Regions from separate parts of the Lysinibacillus sp. genome, predicted to be linked through region 2. Evidence: riboswitches for the same ligand, from Rfam matches in the RefSeq annotation. Region 2 holds a riboswitch; each other region holds the start of a gene.
The links. A riboswitch is a leader RNA that binds a small molecule or an ion and turns the genes downstream of it on or off. The one in region 2 is predicted to bind thiamine pyrophosphate.
Positions count from the first base shown of each region.

Region 1: linked by a shared signal. The riboswitch ahead of thiM (hydroxyethylthiazole kinase) and the one ahead of thiT (energy-coupled thiamine transporter ThiT) in region 2 are both predicted to bind thiamine pyrophosphate.
Region 3: linked by a shared signal. The riboswitch ahead of thiC (phosphomethylpyrimidine synthase ThiC) and the one ahead of thiT (energy-coupled thiamine transporter ThiT) in region 2 are both predicted to bind thiamine pyrophosphate.

Region 1 covers NZ_DAMDAY010000004.1:38,502-43,272, reverse strand. Annotated here, with positions in the region: partial or broken gene mbcS (acyl-CoA synthetase MbcS) at 1-1,368, opposite strand, end outside; TPP riboswitch at 1,559-1,657, shown strand; gene thiM (hydroxyethylthiazole kinase) at 1,739-2,506, shown strand; gene thiD (bifunctional hydroxymethylpyrimidine kinase/phosphomethylpyrimidine kinase) at 2,494-3,318, shown strand; gene thiE (thiamine phosphate synthase) at 3,308-3,949, shown strand; gene RT445_RS01905 (alpha/beta-type small acid-soluble spore protein) at 4,021-4,239, opposite strand; gene thiI (tRNA uracil 4-sulfurtransferase ThiI) at 4,385-4,771, opposite strand, start outside.
Region 2 covers NZ_DAMDAY010000014.1:15,870-20,640, forward strand. Annotated here, with positions in the region: gene RT445_RS05430 (SbcC/MukB-like Walker B domain-containing protein) at 1-1,791, shown strand, start outside; gene RT445_RS05435 (hypothetical protein) at 1,832-1,954, opposite strand; gene RT445_RS05440 (magnetosome magnetite crystal formation protein family) at 2,010-2,333, opposite strand; TPP riboswitch at 2,461-2,568, shown strand; gene thiT (energy-coupled thiamine transporter ThiT) at 2,688-3,248, shown strand; gene map (type I methionyl aminopeptidase) at 3,530-4,285, shown strand; gene RT445_RS05455 (hypothetical protein) at 4,314-4,771, opposite strand, start outside.
Region 3 covers NZ_DAMDAY010000025.1:14,195-18,965, forward strand. Annotated here, with positions in the region: gene RT445_RS07850 (catalase) at 4-1,509, shown strand; gene thiC (phosphomethylpyrimidine synthase ThiC) at 1,628-3,406, opposite strand; TPP riboswitch at 3,547-3,661, opposite strand; gene RT445_RS07860 (AEC family transporter) at 3,740-4,669, opposite strand.

The DNA of each region.
Region 1 (4,771 bases), on a different contig from region 2:
AACTTTATCTGGGCTCGCAATAACAGCCGCTTCTTTTACAGCTGGGTGCTTCATCAAAGCATCTTCTACCTCAAATGGCCCAATTGTGTAGCCAGAGGATATAATGACATCATCTCCACGACCCTCAAACCAAAAGTAACCATCTTGATCTTTATAAGCACGATCACCTGTAATATACCACTCTCCACGGAATTGTAAATTTGTTCGTTCCGGGTCATTTAAATATTTTTTAAACAGTGCGGGAGTGGTGCGATGAACAGCAATATCGCCAACTTCTCCAACAGTAACAGGGTTACCGAAATCGTCTATAATTTCAACCTTATTGCCAGGAGTTGGTTTTCCCATAGAACCAATTCTAGCTTCCATTCCAACCATTGTGCCAACAAGTAATGTGTTTTCCGTCTGACCGTAGCCATCTCGGACTTGCAAATCGAAAGTCTTCGAAAATACGTTAATGACCTCGCTATTCAAAGGCTCTCCTGCTGATACAGCTTGACGAAGTGCCGTTAAATCGAATTCATGTAAATGTTCTAGTGCTGCCATAAAACGATATTCTGTAGGTGTGCAACATAAAACATTTATTTTAAATTTTTCGAGTAACCTTAGATAGGTAGATGCATCAAATTTCCCCTTATATACAAATGCAGTAGCACCACTCCCTAATGTTGCTAGAAACGGACTCCAAATCCATTTTTGCCAACCTGGTGCTGCTGTCGCCCAAACAATATCATCTTCTTGCACACCTAACCAGTGTGGTGCTGTTGTTCGTAAATGTGCATAGCCCCAGCTATGAGTATGTACAGCTGCTTTTGGGTTTCCTGTTGTACCACTTGTATAAGCTAAGAATGCAGTATCTGTACTTTTTGTTGGAGAAGAACTTATGTAAGTTGTAGGTTGAATGCGCATTTTTTCTAAAAGTGGTTGCCAAGGTTCATGGGCCTTCCCTATAACAAATTGTTGCATTCCTTGTAAATTGTTCACCTGATCAAATTGATCAATATAAGGCTCGTAAGCAACAATTCCTTTAGCATTCGCATGCTTGATGCGATATTCAATGTCTTTAGTTCTTAGCATTTCTGAGCTCGGAATAATGGTTAATCCAGCTTTCAATGCTGCAATATATACAATATATGCTTCCACTGAACGAGGTACCATCACTAAAATCACATCACCTTTTGATAAACCTTGCATCGTGAATACGTGTGCAGCTTGATTTGCCCTTTCAAGTAAATATGCATATGTAATAAATTGTACATCCTTATTTTCCTCGTAAATAATTAATGCATTTTTTGTTGTATCTTGAGCATATTTTTCAATTTCATCTGTTATGTTATACCATTCTGGTGCAACTAAATCTTGTCTCTTCATGGCAAATGCCCCCTTTTGCTATGACACATTATAAAACTCTTTTTTCAGCATTTTCAATGGTTTGCGCTTAATTTTGGAAAAGTCATGACAACTATCATACTCTGCTATATGGCATCGGTCACATTTTGTCGATAGGTAAACTTGCTATTGAATACAATTGAAAAGTATGGTACATTTTGGTCAACTAAAAGCAAGATTGCAGGGGGACTCGTCAAGAGTTGAGAAGGTAAAACCTGACCCTTTGAACCTGTTAGTTAATACTGACGTAGGGAGCAATAAACATCTATTGATGAAAGGCTCTTTTTCGTGCATTTTTACACAAAAAGAGCCTTTTTTGCATGCTTACGTCCATCCATAAAGGAGGACTACGATGATATTTCAAACAATCCGTCAACAGCAACCACTGATTCATTGTATTACAAATTATGTGGTAGCAAATTTCCAAGCAAATGGTTTATTAGCAATAGGCGCTTCCCCGGTTATGGCCGATGATAGCCGTGAGGTAGAGGAAATGGTAGCACTCGCTCAAGCCTTGTTAATTAACATCGGTACACTCAATGATCGAACTAAAGAATCAATGTTGTTAGCAGGCAAAATGGCCAATAAACTTGGAATTCCAGTCATTTTAGATCCTGTCGGTGCTGGTGCCACTACTTATCGAAAAGAAACGGTACGATACTTGCTTGAGGAAGTACATTTTTCGGTCATTCGTTGTAATGTTGGGGAACTAGCAGCAATAGCCAATGTTGACTGGCAACAAAAAGGTGTCGATAGTGGGAATGGCTCCATTGCTTTAGAAGAAGAGGCGATTTTATTAGCCCAACATTATCAATGCATTGTTATCATAACAGGAGAACGAGATTTTATAACAGATGGTGTGGATAGCCAATGGATAAATGGCGGGAATATGCAAATGACCGAGGTAACAGGGACAGGCTGTTTACTTAGTGCTATTTGCGGTGCCGCCTATATTGCAGGCCATAATCCATACAGACAATTAGCGGACACATTAACTTACTATAAAAAAGCTGCGGTACTGGCGTCAGCGTTTACATCAGATATTGGTGATTTCCAAATAGCTTTACTAAATGCTCTTTATCGCCTATCGAAGGATGGTGAAGCTTCATGCATATTGTAACGACGATTGCAGGCTCAGATAGTGGTGGCGGTGCAGGCATACAGGCTGATTTAAAAACATTTCAGGAATTAGGGGTGTTTGGTACTTCAGTAATTACAGCTTTGACAGCACAAAATACAATGGGTGTGTCAGGAGTTTTCCCTATTGATCACTCCTTTGTTGAAAAACAATTTCAAGCTTTAATCGAAGATTTTTCAATTGCTGTAATTAAAACAGGGATGCTTTATTCCTCTGATATTATTAAAGCTATCGCACATATGATTCATAATCAAAACATCCCACTAATTGTTGATCCAGTAATGATTGCAAAGGGTGGAGAAAGCTTATTACTGCAAGAAGCTATTGAAGCAATGCGCTCTTCTCTACTACCACTTGCTACGATCGTTACCCCCAATATCCCTGAAGCAGAGGCTCTGACAGGGAGAAAAATACATGATGTTTCAGATATACGTGAAGTAGCTCAAGTTTTTTTTCAATTAGGTGTACATTGCGTCATTCTTAAAGGTGGCCATTTAGCAGATCCAAATTTTGCTATTGATTATGTATTTTTTCAAAACGGTAAATCTTTTTCTATGCAAACTCCACGTATCCAAACGTCCAATACCCATGGCACAGGTTGCACATTTTCAGCAGCAATCACTGCTTTTCTTGGTCAAGGTTTTGCGATGGATAAGGCAATTATCGAAGCTAAAAAATTTATTCAATTAGCAATTTTACATGATTTATCTATTGGTCATGGTTATGGACCAACAAATCATTTTGCTTATCAACTGCATAAGGATTCCTGTGAGGTGTTGATTTATGAAACGTGAGGATTTACAACTTTATTTTATTATGGGCACAAGCAATGTTAGTCATCAGAATCCCCTTCATGTACTAGAGAGAGCGTTGCAAGCTGGAATTACCATGTTTCAATTTCGAGAAAAAGGTTCCCATGCATTAACTGGATTTGCCTATGAACAATTTGCACGTCAATGTCAAAAACTATGTCAACAATATAACGTTCCTTTTATTGTCAATGATGATGTCGAACTTGCATTACGACTTGGTGCGGACGGTGTTCATATCGGACAAGATGATTTACATGTTAGCATAGCACGTAAAAAAATTGGTAATATGATTCTTGGTGTTTCTGTGCATTCCCAGGACGAACTAGAAACAGCCATTATCCATCAAGCAGATTATGTAGGTATTGGTCCGATTTTTGCAACAACTTCAAAACGGGATGCACAATCACCATGTGGTACAAATTTTTTGCAGCAAGCTCACAATTTCTATCCTGAATTACCAATTGTAGCGATTGGTGGAATTAACCCTACCAATGCATACGCCGTATTTCAAGCTGGGGCAGATGGTATTGCTGTTATTTCAGCTATCTGTGAAAGTATAGATATTAAGCATACAGTAAATACGTTAAGGTCTGTGACACGCATAAATGGTTGATTTTTAAACAAACTAAAACCAGTGCCTTTTTACGGTCACTGGTTTTAAGTTTATAAATGCTTAGTCAGCATTTATTGGTTGTTGTTTGGCATACCTTTTAATTGAGATTCTGCCATTTGTACAAGACGTTTAGTGATTTCACCACCAACGGAACCGTTGGCACGAGCTGAAGCTTCAGCTCCTAATTGAACACCAAATTCTTGTGCAATTTCGTATTTCATTTGATCAAGTGCTTGTTGTGCACCAGGCACTGCAAGCTGGTTTGAACTGCGGTTGTTGTTTGAAGCCATGTCTCTCACCTCCTTGTGAATATAGAATGTGCGATATTAGATTTTTAATACAAAAATTTTAGAGGTAAATTGTACCTCTAATGGCATAGATAAAATAACATAAAAAAGCCGTCTCAAAATTGACTTTGAAACGGCTGTAGATACCTTATAATAGATCTGCAAACTTATCTTGTTGCTGTTCTTCTTTTTTAGGGAAAATGTAGACCTCTCGATTTTTTACTGCTCGCTCGATGAGTTCATCAAAATCAGAGAAGCTTTCATAATGCTCTACCTTTTCAAGCTTTGGCTTTGTTTTTGGGCTGGCAGGTGTAAATATTGTACAGCAGTCTTCAAATGGCTGAATAGATGTTTCATATGTGCCAATTTTTTCTGCAATATCGATAATTTCTAATTTATCTGTTGAAATCAATGGTCGTAAAATAGGCGTATTCGTTACAGCATTGATAGCCGTCAAGCTTTCTAGCGTTTGACTTGCTACTTGTCCCAGACTTTCCCCTGTCACAATTGCAAGAGCTCCTATCTCTTCACGTAC
Region 2 (4,771 bases):
TTACAGCAATTTTCTCAAACGATGGAACAATATGAAAAACAGGTTGAGCCATATGAAAGCTACTTAGAGCAGTTACCGAAACTTCGTGAGCAGGTAGCATTAATAAAACAAGTAGACAAATACAAAGGGGCTGTAGAGTTAGCTAAGCAGGACGTAGCCACTTCTGACATTCACTATCAGGAGAGTAAAAAGGCTCTACAATTATTAGAGCAGCGTTGGTTGACAAGTCAGGCTAGTATTCTGGCTGAACAGTTGAAGGACGGGGAACCTTGCCCTGTATGTGGCAGTTTGACACACCAGCAAACACATAATGAGCAACAGGAAATGATAGAGCTCTCTGAAGTCGAAGTGTTAAGGGCTAAGGCTTCTTTAGATGAGCGTAAGTACCTAGAAAAAGAAGCGCTCTTGTCATCTGCGCAACAGCTTTATCAAGAAACCTGTCAGCAACTAGAAGAGCAGCACATTACACAGCAAGACCATGCACAGCTCATCTCTACATTAAACAACATAGAGCAAGAGATTGCGACATTAAAAATTGTTCATCATCAATTAGCAGATATGCGATTAAAACTTAAGCAGCAACGTGAGAGAATAGAGCAGCTACGAACTAAACAGATGAACTTAGAGCAATATTTAGCTGAGCAGTTGAAAGAAATGACAAGACTGCAAGCAGTTCTTGAAGAACAGCTTAAACATATGCCAAACCATTTACCAACCTTGCAGCAATTACAGCAACAGCTTACAGATATCAGTAAACAAAAAATGGATTTGCAAAAAAGATGGCAAGAGAGTCAAGACGAATTGCATAGCGCGAAGGAAGCAACAAGTAATGCAAAATTGACGATGGAAATAGCCAAACAAACTTTTGAAGAATTACAACTCAAAATGAATGAAAAACGTCAGCAATTCTCAGCAAGCATGCAGGAGATAGGCTTTGACAGCTACGAGGAATATACAGCTGCCAAACGGAGTTTATTGCAAATAGAGACCCTTCGAAAAGCTTGTAGTGACTATGCTTTACAGGTACACACATTGCAAATCCAAATTACTGAAGGGGCTATGTATCTTCAAGGAAAAGAGCAACAAGATTTAGTGTCCATGGAAGCCAAAGTAGAACAACTTCGTATATCTTATGAGGAAGCATTTAAACGTTTACAACAGTTGAGAGGTTTTGCTCAAGCTTGCCAAGGTTTTATTGAAAGAGTAGAAGAAATAGCGAGGGAGCTTCATTTACTTGAGCAAGAAGCGGGAAGAGTAAAGGAGCTCTATGGATTATTAAACGGCCAAAATTCGAAAAAGCTATCTTTTGAGCGCTATATTCAAATTAATTACTTAGACCAAATTACTGAAGCTGCCAATATTCGCCTTTATCATTTATCAAATGGTCAATTTGAGCTCAGACGTTCAGATAGATTGGAAAAGCATGCGAAACAAAGCGGACTAGGTCTTGATGTCTACGATGCCTATACCGATCAACTACGAGATGTCAAAACATTATCGGGAGGCGAAAAATTTAATGCCTCATTAAGCCTTGCCTTAGGAATGGCAGATGTAATTCAAAGCTTCCAAGGTAATATTCATATTGAAACGATGTTTATTGATGAGGGCTTTGGTTCGCTTGATGAGGAATCATTAAATAAAGCAATCGATACATTAATTGATTTACAGGATTCTGGTCGCATGATTGGCGTAATCTCTCATGTGCCTGAATTAAAATCTGCAATGCCAGCGGTTTTACATGTAGAAAAGACATTAAATGGCCATAGTCAGACATACTTTGAAGTGAAATAAGTGAAAGGCGTATTTCCGAAATAGGGAATACGCCTTTGTTTTATTTTTTTCGAGAAGTGGCTGTAGGAGTTGTTCCTTTTTTTGCAGCCATTACTTTTTTGACGATAGGAATAACAATAGGTGCCAATTTTACAGCAGTTTTCACAACGTTTGATACTTTCATTAAAAAACAGCTCCTTTTACAATTATTACTACCTGTTTCGCTTAAAATTGAAACATTAACGTATTACTCGAACAGCCTGAATAATATTCCATATGACAATACCAAGTGAGACAATGGCATAAACGGCAAATGAAACTAACCAAACAACCATCACAGTATTATTACTTGACGTTGGATCTAATCTTAATGTAGAAAAAACAAAGACAATAAAAAATAGGATGCCAAAAACAAAAGGAATTAAATGAGAGACAAGTGCACGAATTGAATGTCTTTTTACATCACTATCTTTCGTTACAAAGTAAACAATTAATGGGACGATAAAAGGGGCGAAGAAAATACTAAGATAACTAAAGGCAGATAAAATTTTTTGGTTCTCCATAGTTGTACCTCCTTTTTTAATATTTACGCATGAAAAACGGCAAAGTTTCAAAAAAATAATGTATGGAAGAGGTTGTAATCATCCAATCCTTTGCGTACAATGGGATTGTTCAAATAAATTCAGATGTAACGACCACAAGGGGAGCTGATGATGTCAGCTGAGACTGGGCACGTAATGCCTTGACTCTTTGAACCTGTAAGTTAACACTTGCGTAGGGATGTGGATAGAAACCGACACTTGTACGATGTCAGGCTCTGTCCTGGCATCGTTTTTTCATTCTTTAGGAATAAAAAAGATGTCTGCATTTCTATTCCTGCTCTTGTATCCTACATCGGAACAAAGGAGAGAATATGTATGGACAAAAAAAGACTATTAATGCTTGTGGAGATTGCGATATTTGCAGCGATTGGCCTTGTGCTCGATCAAGTATCCTTTAAAGTATGGGCACAAGGTGGCTCTGTTAGTCTTGTCATGGTGCCTATTATGTTAATTGCATTTCGTTGGGGCTTAGTTGCTGGGCTAACAACGGGATTACTTGTGGGTGTTATGCAAACCATGTTTGGTGCTTATATTGTGCACTGGCTTCAAGGATTATTGGATTATGGTGTTGCCTTTACAGTTGTAGGATTAGCAGCTGTTGTACGTGGACCTGTGTTGGATGCTGCAAAAAATATGAACAAAACGAAAATGGCACTTTACATTATCATAGGTACTGTTTTTGCAGGCTTTTTACGATACACAGCACATACAATTGCTGGAGCTGTATTTTTTGCAGAGTATGCGGGTGATCAAAATGCATGGATCTATTCTATCATTTATAATGGTACATATATGTTGCCAGCAACCATTTTAACGGCAATTGTAGGGGTGCTTTTATTCACAGCCGCTCCACAATTAATGCAAAGAAAAGCATAATAAAAGTTTCCTCAAATGATTTATTGTAAAAGGGTATAAAAGCTTTTCGTTCTATACTACTTGATGATATTCGCTTTCGCACAGAATCATTAGCAAAATTATCAACTTTTTTCAACAACAAGCAAGTCCCTTCACTCATGTGAAGGGACTTTTGGTCATGAATAGCTCTTTTAGCACTTTGCATTGTAGGAAAGCATACAATATTTAAAGCGTTTATCGTTATACGCATAAAAAGTTATGTTATATTAAAGAATAGATATTAGATGAAAGGGACGTTATAAATGATTGTAAAAACGCAAGAAGAGATTGAAGCTTTTAAAAAAATTGGACGCATTTGTGCCGAAATTCGTGAAGCCATGAAAGCAGCAACAAAACCAGGTGTTACAACACTTGAGCTAGATGAAATTGCTGGCCGCATGTTTGCAGAGGCTGGTGCTATTTCTGGACCTAAGGGGGAATATGATTTCCCAGGATATACATGTATTAGTGTCAATGAAGAAGTGGCACATGGTATTCCAGGAAAACGTGTTATTCAAGAAGGGGATATTGTGAATATCGATGTTTCTGGGTCTTTAAATGGATACTTTGCAGATACTGGCATTTCATTTGTTGTTGGTGAGGGTTATGAGGACAAAGAAAAACTATGCCGAGTTGCTAAAAGTGCTTTTGATCGAGCAATGACAAAGGTTAAAGCTGGGTCTAAATTAAATCAAATAGGTAAAGCGGTTGAACGAGAGGCGAATGCTAATGGTTTAACTGTTATTATGAATTTAACAGGACATGGCTTAGGTCAATCTTTACATGATGAGCCTAATCATATTTTAAATTATTATGATGCGTGGGATTCTACGATTATGAAAGAAGGAATGGTGCTTGCTGTTGAGCCATTTATCTCAGCAAAAGCAGAGCATATTGTAGAAGCTGGTGATGGTTGGACATTTGTTACACCTGATAAATCGCTTGTAGCTCAAATTGAACATTCAGTTATTGTCACTAAAGATAAACCAATTATTTTAACTTCCTTAGATGAAGAATAGGATATAATTTAAAATCCTGCTAACCAATTTATTTTTGGTGGGCAGGATTTTTTTTAATAAATAAAATACCAACAAAGAGAACACCACATAAAAATAAGGCGGCAGTTGTTACAAGAAGCTCATCAAAACCATTATGTAAAGCGATTCCTAAATAAGCCCAAATAAAAACACTCGGATACATGGTATCAAAGTGATGAAAGCGGATATGTAGTGCAATAGCTCCACCAAGTGTCAGTAAAATTACTGCCCAAAGAGGAGTGCTAAGACCAAAGCCGTTCCAACCATAAGCCGTTAACGTAAAGCTACTATTCGTAATCAAGATAAATGTCATCCATGCAAAATAAATGGAGAAAGGAATACGACCTGACAACGCTTTGTCGTGAAGAGAGTACGTATTATACAACATAAATAAGTACAAGACCAAAAGCAAGGTGATGCCAAGAGAAACAATAAATAACTCATGATGCCATACATATATCGTTAAGG
Region 3 (4,771 bases), on a different contig from region 2:
AATATGACAAACGCAAATGATCGTAGCCGTCGTTTTACAACAGCAGGTGGCGCTCCAGTAGTAAGTAACCATGACTCTATGTCAGCAGGTCCACGTGGCCCTCTTTTACTTCAAGATGTATGGTTAGTTGAAAAATTAGCAAATTTCAACCGTGAAGTAATTCCTGAGCGTCGTATGCACGCAAAAGGTTCAGGTGCATTTGGTACTTTTACTGTAACGCATGATATTACTCAATATACAAAAGCTAAAATCTTCTCAGAGATTGGCAAAAAAACAGAAATGTTCGCACGTTTCTCTACAGTTGCAGGTGAACGTGGTGCGGCAGATGCTGAGCGCGATATCCGTGGCTTTGCTCTTAAATTCTATACAGAAGAAGGTAACTGGGATTTAGTAGGTAATAATACACCTGTATTCTTCTTCCGCGACCCATTACACTTCACAGATTTAAACCACGTGGTAAAACGTGACCCACGTACAAATATGAAAAACGCTAATTCTAACTGGGATTTCTGGACTTCATTACCAGAAGCACTTCACCAAGTGACAATCGTAATGTCTGACCGTGGTATTCCAGCTGGTTACCGCAATATGCATGGTTTTGGTTCTCATACGTATAGCTTTATCAATGCTGATAATGAACGTGTTTGGGTTAAATTCCACTTCCGTACAGAGCAAGGCATTAAAAACTTAACTGGCGCTGAAGCTAATGACATCATTGGTCAAGACCGCGAATCTTCACAACGTGATTTATATGAAGCAATCGAAAAAGGCGATTTCCCTAAATGGAAAATGTACATTCAGGTAATGACTGAAGAGCAAGCTCGCGAGCTACCATACAACCCATTTGATTTAACAAAGGTATGGTATAAAAAAGACTTCCCATTAATTCCAGTGGGTGAGTTTGAGTTAAACAAAAACCCGGACAACTATTTTGCAGAAGTTGAACAAGCTGCATTTGCACCGTCTAATATTGTTCCTGGTATTAGCTTCTCACCAGATAAAATGTTACAAGGTCGTATCTTTGCATATGCAGATGCACAGCGTTATCGTCTCGGTGTTAACCACTATATGCTTCCTGTTAACGCACCGAAATGTCCATTCCGCACTTTCCACCGTGATGGTGCAATGCGTTTTGATGGCAACCTTGGTTCAACACTAGGTTATGAACCAAATAGCTATGGTGAATGGGAGCATAACTTAGACTATAAAGAGCCTGAATTACGTATCGATGGTCATGCAGGTATTCACGACTTCCGTGAAGACGACAACAATTACTTTGAACAACCAGGTAAACTATTCCGACTTATGACGGCAGAAGAGCAACAACGTCTATTTGAAAATACGGCAAATGATATGGCTTCTGTTGAAGAATTCATCAAGCGCCGTCACATCCTTCACTGCTATTTAGCAGATCCAGCATATGGTGAAGGTGTAGCAAAAGCAATGGGTCTTTCATTAGAAGGTATGGATCTTACAAACCCATATGTAAAACAACCAACAAACGTTTAATATTCCACTTATTATTGATATCCAAATCCAATTTTTACTCCATGTGAATTTTTCACTCACATGGAGTTTTTTAATCACAAAAGGCTTGTGTCGATACTACAACACAAGCCTTTTTACATTATTGATAAATCTGACTACCCGCTTTTTTAAATTCCTCTGCCTTTTCCTTCATACCTCGATGGATCGCTTCTGTCGTATTCAAGTCTTTTTCTTTAGCATAATTTCGAATATCTTGTGAAATTCGCATACTACAGAACTTAGGACCACACATAGAGCAAAAGTGTGCTGTTTTTGCTCCTTCTGCTGGCAAAGTCTCATCATGATACTCCACCGCTCTTTCTGGATCGAGAGATAGATTGAATTGATCACGCCAGCGGAATTCAAAACGTGCTTTTGATAGTGCATCATCTCGGCGTTGTGCACCAGGATGCCCCTTCGCTAAATCTGCCGCATGTGCCGCTATTTTATACGTAATTACTCCCACTCGAACATCCTCGCGATTAGGTAAGCCAAGGTGCTCCTTTGGTGTCACATAGCAGAGCATTGCTGTCCCAAACCAGCCAATCATCGCTGCCCCAATAGCCGATGTAATGTGGTCATAGCCTGGAGCAATATCCGTTGTAAGTGGACCTAACGTATAAAAAGGCGCCTCCTTACAAACTTCTAATTGCTTGTCCATGTTTTCTTTAATCAGATGCATCGGTACATGACCTGGCCCCTCCACCATCACTTGAACATCATGTTTCCACGCAATCTGTGTTAGTTCACCTAGTGTTTCAAGCTCTGCAAATTGGGCTTCATCATTGGCGTCTGCAATTGAACCTGGACGTAGGCCATCACCTAAAGAAAAAGCAACATCATAAGTCTTCATAATTTCACAGATTTCCTCAAAATGAGTATAAAGGAAATTCTCTTGATGATGATATAAACACCACTGTGCCATAATAGAACCACCACGAGATACAATTCCCGTTACACGATTAGCTGTAAGGGGAACATAGCGTAATAGTACACCTGCATGAATCGTGAAATAATCTACACCCTGCTCGGCTTGCTCAATAAGCGTATCACGGTAAACTTCCCACGTTAAATCCTCTGCTACGCCATTTACCTTTTCCAATGCTTGATAAATTGGCACTGTCCCCACTGGTACCGCTGCATTTCGAATAATCCATTCTCTCGTTGTATGAATATGCTTACCTGTTGAAAGATCCATAATATTATCAGCACCCCAGCGTGTTGCCCATGTCATTTTTTCAACCTCTTCTGCTATAGAAGACGATACCGCGGAATTCCCAATATTGGCATTGATTTTCACATGGAAGTTACGACCGATGATCATTGGCTCCGCCTCTGGATGATTAATATTAGAAGGCATAATAGCGCGCCCAGCTGCAATTTCAGATCGGACAAATTCTGGATCCATATTTTCACGTATCGCTACAAACTCCATTTCAGGTGTAATAATCCCCTGTCTTGCATAATGCAGCTGCGTTACATTTCTCCCTTTTTTTGCTCGTAAAGGCTTTCTTGCCAATTCAGGAAAGACATTTTCATGATTACGCGGATCATCTGCACGACGAAAACCATTATCCTCCGGTTTTATAGAGCGGCCCTCATATGCTTCTACATCTCCTCGCTCTTGAATCCATCCACTTCGTAAGGCAGGTAAACCTTTTGTAATATCTACTTGATAAGATGGATCTGTATAGGGACCACTCGTATCATATACTCGAATAGGGGCGTTTTCTTCATTTCCAAAGCTTCCTGTTGTCGGACTTAATGCAATTTCTCGCATTGGTACTAAAATATCCGGACGGGAACCTTCAACATACACCTTTTTGCTTCCTTCAAAGCTAGACATAATCGTAATGTTCTTTTCACTAATTGCTGACATGAGCTACTTCTCTCCCTTAAATGTTTTTTGTTACAAGGACCGGATCTAGCTCACCCTAACAAATAAATAAAGGCCGAATCCAAAATAATTATTTGGATCCGGCCACGAATGTAAAGGTTGAAATTGCATACACATACTATGCAATAGTTTCTTAACTTTCCCACGCTGGTATGAGCCAGATCAGGTCCAAAGGGTCAAGAAACCTCTAAGCGTTTCCCTCTCAGCCTGACTCATCAGACTCCCCTAGTTAATACTATTTAGTTTGATGCTAGTGTAGCAGATATTACTATGAGATGGAAGTTTTCCATTCATTATTTTTTAATATTCTATTGATTAAGCAAATAATACGTCCGCAAGATAAATCACTATTGTTACCGTTATACAGCTGACAATAGTTGAAAATAAAACAGTTTGGGCAGCTGTTGCCGATTCCACATCGTATTCCAATGCTAGACTAGAGCTATTGCGGGATGTCGGGAAAGCACTGGCTATAAATAGTGATTGAGCGACAACTCCATCTAACCCCAATAAAAAAATAATGGCTAAAGCTACGGCTGGTCCGACAATTAAACGTGTGAAGCAGCTGACGAAAACCGTTTTATTAAACATAGATTTGATTTCAAGCTGCGATAATTGCGCACCTAACGTGATTAGTGCCACAGCAATAAAGCCATCTGCTACATGGTCTATTGGTATTTTAATAAACTGTGGAATACCGATATTAAAATAGTTCATGGCTACACCAATAATCAACGCATGAATGATGGGCATTTTAAAAAAATCTTTAATAATCGTCATTCCTGATTTGGTAGAGGAAATTAAATTATACAAACCATATGTATAAGTTGTCATATTTTGAAAGATTACAAGGATGACCTGAATCGCTACACCAATAGGTTGTGTTACAAAAATCATTTGAGCTACCGGAATGCCATAGTTCCCAGAGTTAATGAGCACAACACTATTTTTAAAAACTGCTGCCTCTGTTTTAACTAAACCAAGCCACTTCGCAAAAAGGTGACTGAGTAGCATTTGGCTCCCAATAAAAAGCACAATAAACAATCCGACCTCTGCCAGTACAGACAGCTCTACACTCGTCTCATATAAATTTACAAAAACAGCTGCTGGCATAAAGCAATATGTAATAAGCTGAGACAACGCTTTTAAATTAAAGCGAAATCTCTTTTGTAAGATAGCACCTACTATAAGTAACACTAAAATAGGTGCAACAATTTGAAAGAAAATCATTCCGAGATACATCATTTCGATGACCCCCTTCCCTTCTTTTATAGTAGTGCCGAATTTCTACTAGGTCAATGTCTCTTCCAATAAAAAAAGACTGCCTATTTGTTTAGGCAGCCCTTC